3 regions of the Paenibacillus sp. FSL R10-2736 genome follow, and region 2 is predicted to be linked to each of the others. Evidence: predicted binding sites of a transcription regulator. Region 2 holds the regulator's gene; each other region holds the start of a gene.
The links. The regulator Rex, encoded in region 2, represses fermentation and respiration genes when NADH is low (regulators of the CRP and FNR family bind a similar motif). The targets are predictions, from matches to a motif close to TTGTGAAATATTTCACAA.
Positions count from the first base shown of each region.

Region 1 (3,284 bases), on a different contig from region 2:
GAGACAGCGGATGAGCTTGCGGCTAACGGGAAAATTGCCCGTTCCTACCTGGGCGTGTACTCTGTAGATTTGAATAATCCGTATGTACCGCTTGCTGAAGACCAGCGCAAAGAGCTTAACCTTCCAACTACGGTAACCGACGGGGTTGTAGTATTGGATGCAGTGGGTCCGGCTAAGGATGCAGGCCTGCAATTCAATGATGTAATTACCAAGTTTGATGATAAGTCGATTACATCCACCTTGTCCCTGCGCAAATATCTGTACGACCATACCAAGATCGGGGATGATCTGCAAATTACATTTTACCGCAATGGTGAAGTGAAGCAGGTGACGGTACAACTTCTTGAGAAACCCGAGGAATAAAACCGGAAGCCGCCGTATATAATAATAAGGCAGTCAGGATAACGGAAACGGTTCATGCCGTCCTTTTATGCAAAATTTAAGAGGACGGAGCCCGTTTCAAGTCCAAATTAATGGGGTAAACAATGATATCGGCTATAAATATTACTATTTAGACCAACTGGTAACCCTTACATTGGGAAGAAGACCTTATAAGGGAAAAAACGGAGAAATTCGGATGGGACAGCTTGCCTTTGTTAATAAGGTGTGGTAACATGAAATTATTCATACAATTGATACCTAATTCTCGCATTGAAAAGGGCTGTCAAATGAATCACAACCTTTCTCAATGTGTGAATTTTTTCTTTGTCTGAAGATAAAAAGAACATATTAATTTAAATTTGTGGAGGTAACACACATGCAAACAGGTACAGTTAAATGGTTCAACGCAGAAAAAGGATTCGGTTTCATCGAAGTTGAAGGCGGAAGCGACGTATTCGTTCACTTCAGCGCAATCACTGGCGACGGCTTCAAAACTTTGGACGAAGGCCAACGCGTTGAATTCAACGTTGTTCAAGGCAACCGCGGACCACAAGCCGAAAACGTTGTAAAACTGTAATTAATAGAAGGTGCCGTCCCCGCTTGTGAAAGTTGGGACGGTCTTTTTTTATCGTTACTCAGCTTGTAACATAAAGGAAGGGAGGAACGGCAATGAACTACCGGAAGAAGCCTTTGGAGGAAGTACCGGAAGAAAATACCGCAATATGGGCCTGTACCAACGATGGATGTAACGGATGGATGAGGGATAATTTCGCATTTGAGCATGCGCCTTCTTGCCGTCTCTGTCATTCCCCGATGGTTCGTAGCATGAAGATGCTGCCGCAATTGCTTAATTCGAATGGCGATCTCAAATCGCTTAAGAAAGGTATTTCCATTACCTAAACCAATGCCTTTATGAACCAAGACAACTATAAATGATGGACAAATCCAAGACGGTGAAACCGTCTTATTTTTTTTGCTTTCTTTATGTAATATTGTGATATTTGTCACAAATTTATTGAATTTCATGCTCAAACAGGGTGTATAATGTGATAATTATCACACTTTAGGCCCTGAAAATTTGACAGAATAGACATATCGAATGGGGAGAAGGAAGGGGAGAAATATGGATACAGTAATGCTGTCGCGTATACAATTTGCGTCGACGACGATTTTTCATTATTTCTTTGTGCCGGTATCAATCGGACTAGCGCTCTTAATTGCTATTATGGAGACCATGTACGTTAGAAAAGGCAATGAAGAGTACAAAAGAATGGCGCAATTCTGGGGGAAGCTGTTCCTCATTAACTTCGCAGTAGGCGTAGTGACAGGGATATTGCAGGAGTTCCAGTTCGGAATGAACTGGTCTGACTATTCGCGCTTCGTCGGTGATGTTTTTGGAGCCCCGCTAGCTATTGAAGCCTTATTGGCATTCTTCCTGGAGTCCACGTTCATCGGAATCTGGATCTTCGGCTGGGATAAGGTATCCAAGCGTATTCATCTATTATCGATTTGGCTGGTAGCCTTCGGAACGATGCTCTCGGCATTCTGGATTCTGGCCGCCAACTCGTTCATGCAGCATCCGGTAGGTTTCCAGATCAACAACGGACGGGCTGAAATGAATGATATCTTCGCACTGATTACAAACGGTCAGCTGCTGGTGGAGTTCCCGCATACAGTGCTTGCCGCATACGCTACAGGCGCATTCCTGGTAACGGGGATCAGTGCTTATAAATTGCTTAAGAAGCAGGACGTGGCCTTTTTCCGTAAATCGTTCGAGATCGCGGCCATTGTCGGTATTATCTCTTCATTTGGCGTAGCTGTTGCCGGACATGCCCAAGCGCAGTATCTGGTTGAAACACAGCCAATGAAGATGGCTGCTTCTGAAGGGCTATGGGGTGAGAGCGGCGACCCGGCGCCATGGACAGTCTTTGCTAATATCGATACAGAGAATCAGACCAGCAGCGGAGAGGTGCAGATTCCGTATCTCCTCAGCTTCCTGTCTTACAGTAAATTCTCCGGTGAAGTTAAGGGTATGCTGGAGCTCCAGAAGGAGTACGAATTAGCGTATGGACCTGGAGATTATATCCCGCCTGTCAAAACAACCTTCTGGAGCTTCCGGATCATGGTTGCGGCAGGCTCGCTAATGATTGCACTTGGTGTGTATGCCATCTACCTCATGTGGCGCAAGAAGATGGACAAACCCAATACCTGGTTCATGCGGTTCATGTTCTGGGGGCTGCTGCTTCCACCGATTGCCAACACGTCAGGCTGGATTATGACGGAGATCGGGCGTCAGCCATGGACAGTATTCGGACTTATGACTACGGAAGACAGTGTATCACCTAATATTACAAGCGGACAGGTGTTGTTCTCGGTGATTTCGTTTACCGCAATCTATGCCATACTGGGTGCGGTAATGATCGGCCTGTTCATCAAGGTTATCAAAAAAGGTCCTTATGCTATGGATAACGAACACGGTGAATCCCACGATCCGTATAACAAGGAGGACTAACCCATGTCACTTAATGAATTATGGTTTCTGCTGATTGCGGTGCTGTTTGTCGGGTTCTTCTTCCTTGAAGGCTTTGACTTCGGTGTAGGAATGGAGACGCAGATTCTGGCCAAGAATGATACAGAGCGCCGGATACTGATTAATTCCATCGGTCCGTTCTGGGATGCGAATGAGGTATGGCTGATTACGGGAGCGGGCGCGATGTTTGCCGCCTTCCCGCATTGGTATGCGACGCTGTTCAGCGGATTCTATATCCCGTTTGTGTTCGCCCTGCTGGCGCTGATTGCCCGCGGTGTTGCCTTTGAATTCAGAGGTAAACGCGATTCGAAGACGTGGCAGAAAACCTGGGATGTCTGCATCTTCTTCGGCAGCTTCCTGCCGCCGTTCCTGC
Region 1 covers NZ_JBBOBN010000002.1:433,431-436,714, reverse strand. Annotated here, with positions in the region: gene NSQ73_RS29980 (trypsin-like peptidase domain-containing protein) at 1-363, shown strand, start outside; gene NSQ73_RS29975 (cold-shock protein) at 758-958, shown strand; gene NSQ73_RS29970 (cold-shock protein) at 1,051-1,281, shown strand; gene NSQ73_RS29965 (cytochrome ubiquinol oxidase subunit I) at 1,505-2,893, shown strand; gene cydB (cytochrome d ubiquinol oxidase subunit II) at 2,897-3,284, shown strand, end outside.
Region 1: the regulator Rex is predicted to act here: its motif matches at 1,374-1,391, upstream of NSQ73_RS29965 (cytochrome ubiquinol oxidase subunit I).

Region 2 (3,284 bases):
TTTGGCTTCACTCCGCTCGTTCCACTGATCCTTCATAATGTAGGCATAAAACTGGCTTAGTCCGAACAGAAGGAGCAGAACCAGGGAAATCCCCAGCGGAAGCCATTTTCTCCTCTTCTTCAACATGCAGCTTCCTTTCCATATAACCTGTATTACCGTTTAAGCAGCCCCTCGAACGTTTCCTGCGCTTTGCGGCGGATGGCTTCTTCATCTAGTGTCAGACATTGTCTGTGCTTCACAATCTGTTTGCCGTTCACCCAGACATGCTCCACATCCTTGGCACTGGCTGAATATACCGCATGGGACAAAAGATCGGTATGCGGCAGCAAATGCGGCTGATCAATATCAATCGCAATGAAGTCGGCCTTCATCCCTGCTGCAAGCCGGCCTACCTGGTTCAGGAAAATAGACTGTGCACCATATTCGGTCGCCATCAGCAGCGCCTCTGGAGCCGGTACTGCTGTTGGATCACCGCTTACGCCTTTGTGAATCAACGCGGCCAGACGCATCTCTTCGAACATATCCAGGTTGTTGTTGCTTGCTGCACCGTCCGTACCCAGGGAGACCTTAACGCCTGCTCTGAGCAGCTCAGGAACACGGGCTACTCCGCTGGCCAGCTTCAGATTGCTGCCGGGATTGTGGGATACGCCAACATTGTGGCGGGCCAAAATCTCAATCTCTTCATCATTCAGATGAACACCGTGGGCGATCAGGGACGGCCGGGTGAACATTCCCAGCTTCTCCAGATGAGCGACCGGACGCAGGCCGTAATCGGCCACATTCTGCTCCACCTCATGACGCGTTTCGGACATATGCGTGTGCATCGGCAGATCAAGATCATGAGCCGCCTGGACAAACTTCATGAAGAACTCCGGAGGACAGGTGTAAGGCGCATGCGGCGAGAGCATTGCAGTAATTCTGCCGTCAGCCTTGCCATGCCAGTTCCGGGCAAAAGCAATCGCTTCCGCCAGTTTATGATTCTGCACCTCTTCAGGGCACAGGCCAATAACACCGCGCATAAGTACTGCACGGATGCCTGACTGCTCGGTAACCTCAGCAACCCGGTCCATATGGTCATACATATCGAGGAAGGTCGTAGTGCCGCCCTTCAGCATCTCAAGAACGGACAAAGAGGTTCCCCAGTACACATCATCACCGGTGAATTTCTCTTCCATCGGCCACATTTTTTCCTGCAGCCAAGCCTGCAGTACCATATCATCGCCGTAGCCGCGCAGCAGTGACATCGCCGCATGGCCGTGGGTGTTGACGAGACCCGGCATGAACAGCAGCCGGCTGCCGTCAATAACCTCGGCATCCTCTTCAATTACAGGCTTATCTTCACCTATGTAAGTAATCAGATCATTTTCGATGGTCATAAAACCGCTCAGCACCGGCTTATCACTGCCAGGTACCAGAAAACGGCCGTCTTTAATAATGGTTTTATTGCTGCTCATCTTCAGCTTCGTCCTTTCCGTCATGCAAATAATAAGCCAGACTCTGCAAATCCGTAGTGAAATCGGCGGCATGAATCCGGATATTGGCCGGAGTCTTAAGAATTACAGGGGCAAAATTCAGGATCGCCTCAATGCCCGAATCTACCAGAATGTCAGCAACGTTCTGTGCTTCACTGTCCGGAACTGTAATAATCCCGATGCGGATGCCCTGTGCACGGATGGTATCCCCCAACTCACTCATCGGCTGAACAGTCAGCGAGTTGATCTGCTGGCCTACCTTAGGCTCATAAGCATCAAATACAGCTGTAATCTTCATCGTATCCTTCAAGTAGGCATTGTAATTCGACAAGGCGTGGCCGAGATTACCTGCACCTACCAGAGCTACATTAATCTGCTGGTCCAGCTTCAGAATATGCCGGATCTTCTCAATCAGATAAGAGACATCATACCCAATGCCCTTTCTGCCGAAATCACCAAAATAAGCCAGGTCCTTGCGGATCTGGGCTGGGTTGAGATCGAGCTTCTGTCCCAGCTCCTGAGAAGAAACTGTTGAGATTTCACGTTTTTGGAGATCGTTCAGGAAACGCAGGTACACTGGGAGTCTGCGAACGACGGCCTCCGATATTTTATCCGATTTCATGTTTTCTCCTCCTTAAAGTTTTGATAGCATATGCTGCTTGATTCAACTTCGCAAAACTCGCTTCGTAAGCATTCACTTAGGTTTGATAGCATATGCTGCTTGATAAGCCGGTTATAGGAACCGTGCTCCGGGTACTACTGCCCGTTTGGGCAGCAGCAGTGGAGCACGGGACTTCAGAACAATAATTACTTATACATAATATCAACCGGAGACGGATTATTAAACCCCGCCTTCTTCAAGCCATTCTGCAATCCGCGGAACGATCTGATCCGTCAGCATATGCTCCATCTTGGGGCCGGGCAGCGAATACAGGAAATACTTCCCATAATAAGATTCGATTACCCTGGTATCATATACAATAACGATTCCGCGGTCCTGCGCGGTGCGGACCAGCCGCCCGAAGCCTTGCTTGAAGCGGATTACGGCCTGCGGGACGGACAGCTTCATGAACGGATTCTTCTTCTGTGCCTGGAGCAGCTCCGACTTCGCTTCAGCCAGCGGATGATTAGGCGGCTGGAACGGAAGTCTGACAATGGCCAGACAGGTCAAAGCTTCCCCGGGAATGTCTACACCTTCCCAGAAGCTGCTCGTACCCAGTAAGACAGACGCTGTACTGTCCTGGAACCGCCGGATCAGCTTGCTCCGGCTGCCGCCTTCTACGCCTTGTCCAAGCACCGCGATATCCTGCGAAGCCAGGGCCTCCTTCAGCGGATCATAGACCTGGCGCAGCATCTTGTAGGAGGTGAAGAGCACCAGCATCCGCCCGCGGGTAGCCACGGCAGTTTCTGCCAGAGAATGGACCAGTGTATCCACAAAGCGGGCATCCCCTATGCTTCCCTTGACACTCGGGAAATCACGGGGAATGACAAGCAGTGCCTGCTCACGGTATTTGAACGGCGACGGAAGCAGGGCTGTCATCAGACGGCCCTGCTCTGCAGCCTCACCAAGACCGAGATTATCTATCATGAACTGGAATGACTTATCCACAGACAAGGTGGCCGAGGTCAGGATGATACTCTTCTTCTTGTCGAAGAACAGCTCCCTGAGCTGGGTGCTCACATCCACCGGAACGGCATACATCTGCAGCGATTTGCCGCGGTAATTGCCGCTCCCCTCCAGCCAGTAGACGATATTCTCGTCATTCAGTCCCATAAAGAAACGGATCTGCTCCCGGATGGAGGCCAGGTCCT
Region 2 covers NZ_JBBOBN010000001.1:2,460,922-2,464,205, reverse strand. Annotated here, with positions in the region: gene NSQ73_RS10400 (cell wall elongation regulator TseB-like domain-containing protein) at 1-126, opposite strand, end outside; gene NSQ73_RS10395 (amidohydrolase) at 153-1,454, opposite strand; gene NSQ73_RS10390 (redox-sensing transcriptional repressor Rex) at 1,441-2,094, opposite strand; gene dinG (ATP-dependent DNA helicase DinG) at 2,314-3,284, opposite strand, start outside.

Region 3 (3,284 bases), 270 kb from region 2:
TTTCGCATAGCCATAGCCGGACGGCATATCCAGCTCCTCCCACACCTTCGGTACATCCTCTTTTTTGATACCGATCAGATCCAGACGTTGCCCGCCGGTCACCTTCACAACCTTCACATCATATTTCAGGGAAACATCGGCAATCCGTTTCAAATCCTCGGGAGTGGTAACCCCTCCGTACATCCGCGGAATAACCGTATAAGTTCCATCCTTCTGAATATTAGCGCTCATCCGTTCATTAACGAAGCGCGATTCCTTCTCGTCCTCATGGGTGTCCGGATAGATCATACCCAGATAATAGTTCACAGCAGGACGGCATTTAGAACAGCCTTCCGGCTGCTTCCAGTCCAGCACATGCATAACTTCTTTGGTGGTTTTGAGCCCTTTAGCCGTAATTTCGGCTACAATCTCATCCCGGCTAAGCGGGGTGCAGCTGCAGATCCCCTGCTTGGCGCTTTGCTGGAAGCTGTCCCCTAATACGAACTGCAGAATCTGCTCAACAACTGGCTTACAGCCGCCGCAGGAACGGGTAGCTCCGGTGCAGGCTTTGATTTCATCCACTGTAGTGAAGCCATTCTCCGTAACGGCATCAACAATCGCCTTTTTGGTAACCCCGTTGCAGCCGCAGACAATCTCTTCATCGGCCATTGCTTCAACGGATAGACCTTTCTTGGCTCCGCCTCCGCCGCAGCAGCCTGTGCCCATGACCTCTCCATAGATCTCATCGGTCATTTCTGTTCCCTGCTTCACCAGCTTCTGCAGGCTCGCTGATTCCGTTACATCACCGAACAGAACCGCACCGACAATAATATTGTTTTTGAGCAAAATCTTCTTATAGGTTCTCTTCCACTCATCCTTGGCGGATATGACGGTATGCTCCGCTGTTTCGGTGAACTCTCCGGCCGAGAAAACATCAACACCGGAAATCTTGAGCTTCGTCGCGACAACCGAACCTTCGTATCCCGGAGTCTGCACACCAGACAAATGCTTAGCCAGTACCATCCCCTGCTCGAAAAGCGGCGCTACCAGACCATAGCAGGTCCCCCGGTGCTCCGTACATTCACCGACAGAATACACGTTAGCCATGGAGGTCTGCAGATAGTCATTGACGACAATCCCGCGGTTAACCTCGATGCCGCTATCCTTGGCAAGCTGAACATTAGGTTTAATTCCGACTGCCATTACCACAAATTCTGCGGGCAACTCACTGCCGTCACTGAAGCGCAGCCCGGTAACCCGCTCTTCTCCAGTCAATTCGACCGTCTGCTTGCCCATGGCGAATTTCACACCTTGACGCGCAAGCTCCGCCTGCAGCATGGAAGATGCCGTACGGTCCAGCTGCCGTTCCATCAGATCCTCAAGCAGATGCACAACGGTAACGTCCATCCCCAGATTCACGAGGCCTTTGGCTGCTTCAAGACCAAGCAGACCGCCGCCGATAACAGCTGCCGTGCGGTACTGCTCCGCTGCGGCCAGCATGGCATCGCAATCTGCGATATCACGGAAGCCGACTACCCCGTCCTTTGTACTGCCCGGAACAGGTAATATGAACGAATTAGAACCCGTAGCAATGATAACCTTGTCGTAATGAACCGCCTGTCCGTTATCTGTAATCACCTGCCGGGTTTGTTCATCAATCCGGGTAACAGTCGTTCCAGTATGGAGGGTAATATTGTTATCCGCATACCACTGACGGTCATTCAGGATAATATCTTCAATGGTTTTACTGCCTTCGAGAACATAGGACAGCATAATCCGGTTGTAATTGGGATGCGGCTCACTGCCGAAGATCGTGATATCATAAGCGCCGCCCAGCTTTAAAATCTGTTCAATAGTGCCTACACCCGCCATGCCATTGCCAATCAGCACTAACTTTTCTCTGTTCGCTGTCACTGGTAGGACCCTCCTTCAAAACTCATATTCCTTCACAAACTTGCTTTATAGTGAAATTATACTGCCCAAAATTCCCCGGCATTTGTGATTCCAGTCACATTAAATGTGAAACATTTCACATAAAGTATTAGACACACAAAAAGGACCTCCGCGCTCTCGGCACAGAAATCCTTGTATCCGCTAAACGGATTCCGTTATCGTAATTACTTCAGAACCAGTGATATCTCCAGCTTGTCCTGCGGTCTGAGCTTCATATCCACACCGTTGCCCAGCAGCGCTTTGTCATTAACCTTCAGTTTCCATTCCTCACTGCTGAGTGGTGTGTAATCCATTACGGTGAGAACTGTCTTGTTATTTTCTGCCAGCTTAATCATCCCGCTGTTCTTCATAAGTCCCTTCACTGACAAATCTTCCGTAAAGGACAGCACATGCGAATGCGTCAGCTCAGGCTGTTCGCTCCCGCCGTTCACCGTAAGGATAACCGGTTGAAATAACGCTCCGGCTGCGGACGGCTTCGCCGAGAAGACAATAGCCGCTCCAGCCTCAATTGTACTGTTCCAGTCCGTAAGTTTCTTGCTGTTCACTTGTACTTCCCACATCATATCCTGACTAAGCGCAACCCTATTGACCTCAAGAATACTATAGCCGTCTGCAGCAAAAGTAACGATCCCGCTCTTTCTCAGCAGTTCTATGATGGAATTACCTTCTATATAAGCTTCGTTAAGCAGTCTGCCGGAGGTTCCGGCCATTTCACGTTCACCCACCAGAATTGAAAAAGATAGTCCTGTGCTTCCGCTTCCGGCGCTGCCGCCGGTGTTCCCCGGTCCCAGAACCGAGCTGCAGCCGCTGGCTGTAATTATAAAAACAAGGCACAGCAGTAAGCGCCCCATCCATTTCGTGGACATTCCACGGCACCGCCTTCTTATGTAATATCCCTGACTCTTTAAGGATACCGCATAGAAGACCTGTTCTCAAATTATTTCTGTTCTGAACCTTACGTTCTATATAACAAAAAAGTCCCCGGAGGGACTTTCCGTAGTACTACATTTTATTGATAACGCAGGAACAGGTTATTGTTCTCCAGATGCACATGCTCGAAGGTCATACCTTCCAGCTCCTCAAGGCGTGCATAGGTCAGGCGGTAAGTCGTGCAGGCATGCGCAGGCGGTGTGTAATCATTGGTTACCCGGCGGAGCTCGCGGAGGATCTCACCGGCACCATCGTGCTCGGCTTCCAGATTATGCAGCAGGCCGCGCAGCTCCGATAGGCCTTCTTCAGTCGGGTTCTGTGTGTAGGCGAGCATTTTAGGGAATTCGCTCTCTTCTTCCTTCGCCGTATGCTGAAGCAGATCTTCGCGCAAAAGATTAAACAGGCGGTGCATCTCGCCCAGA
Region 3 covers NZ_JBBOBN010000001.1:2,192,829-2,196,112, reverse strand. Annotated here, with positions in the region: gene nirB (nitrite reductase large subunit NirB) at 1-1,893, opposite strand, end outside; gene NSQ73_RS09105 (hypothetical protein) at 2,097-2,798, opposite strand; gene ric (iron-sulfur cluster repair di-iron protein) at 2,942-3,284, opposite strand, start outside.
Region 3: the regulator Rex is predicted to act here: its motif matches at 1,997-2,014, upstream of nirB (nitrite reductase large subunit NirB).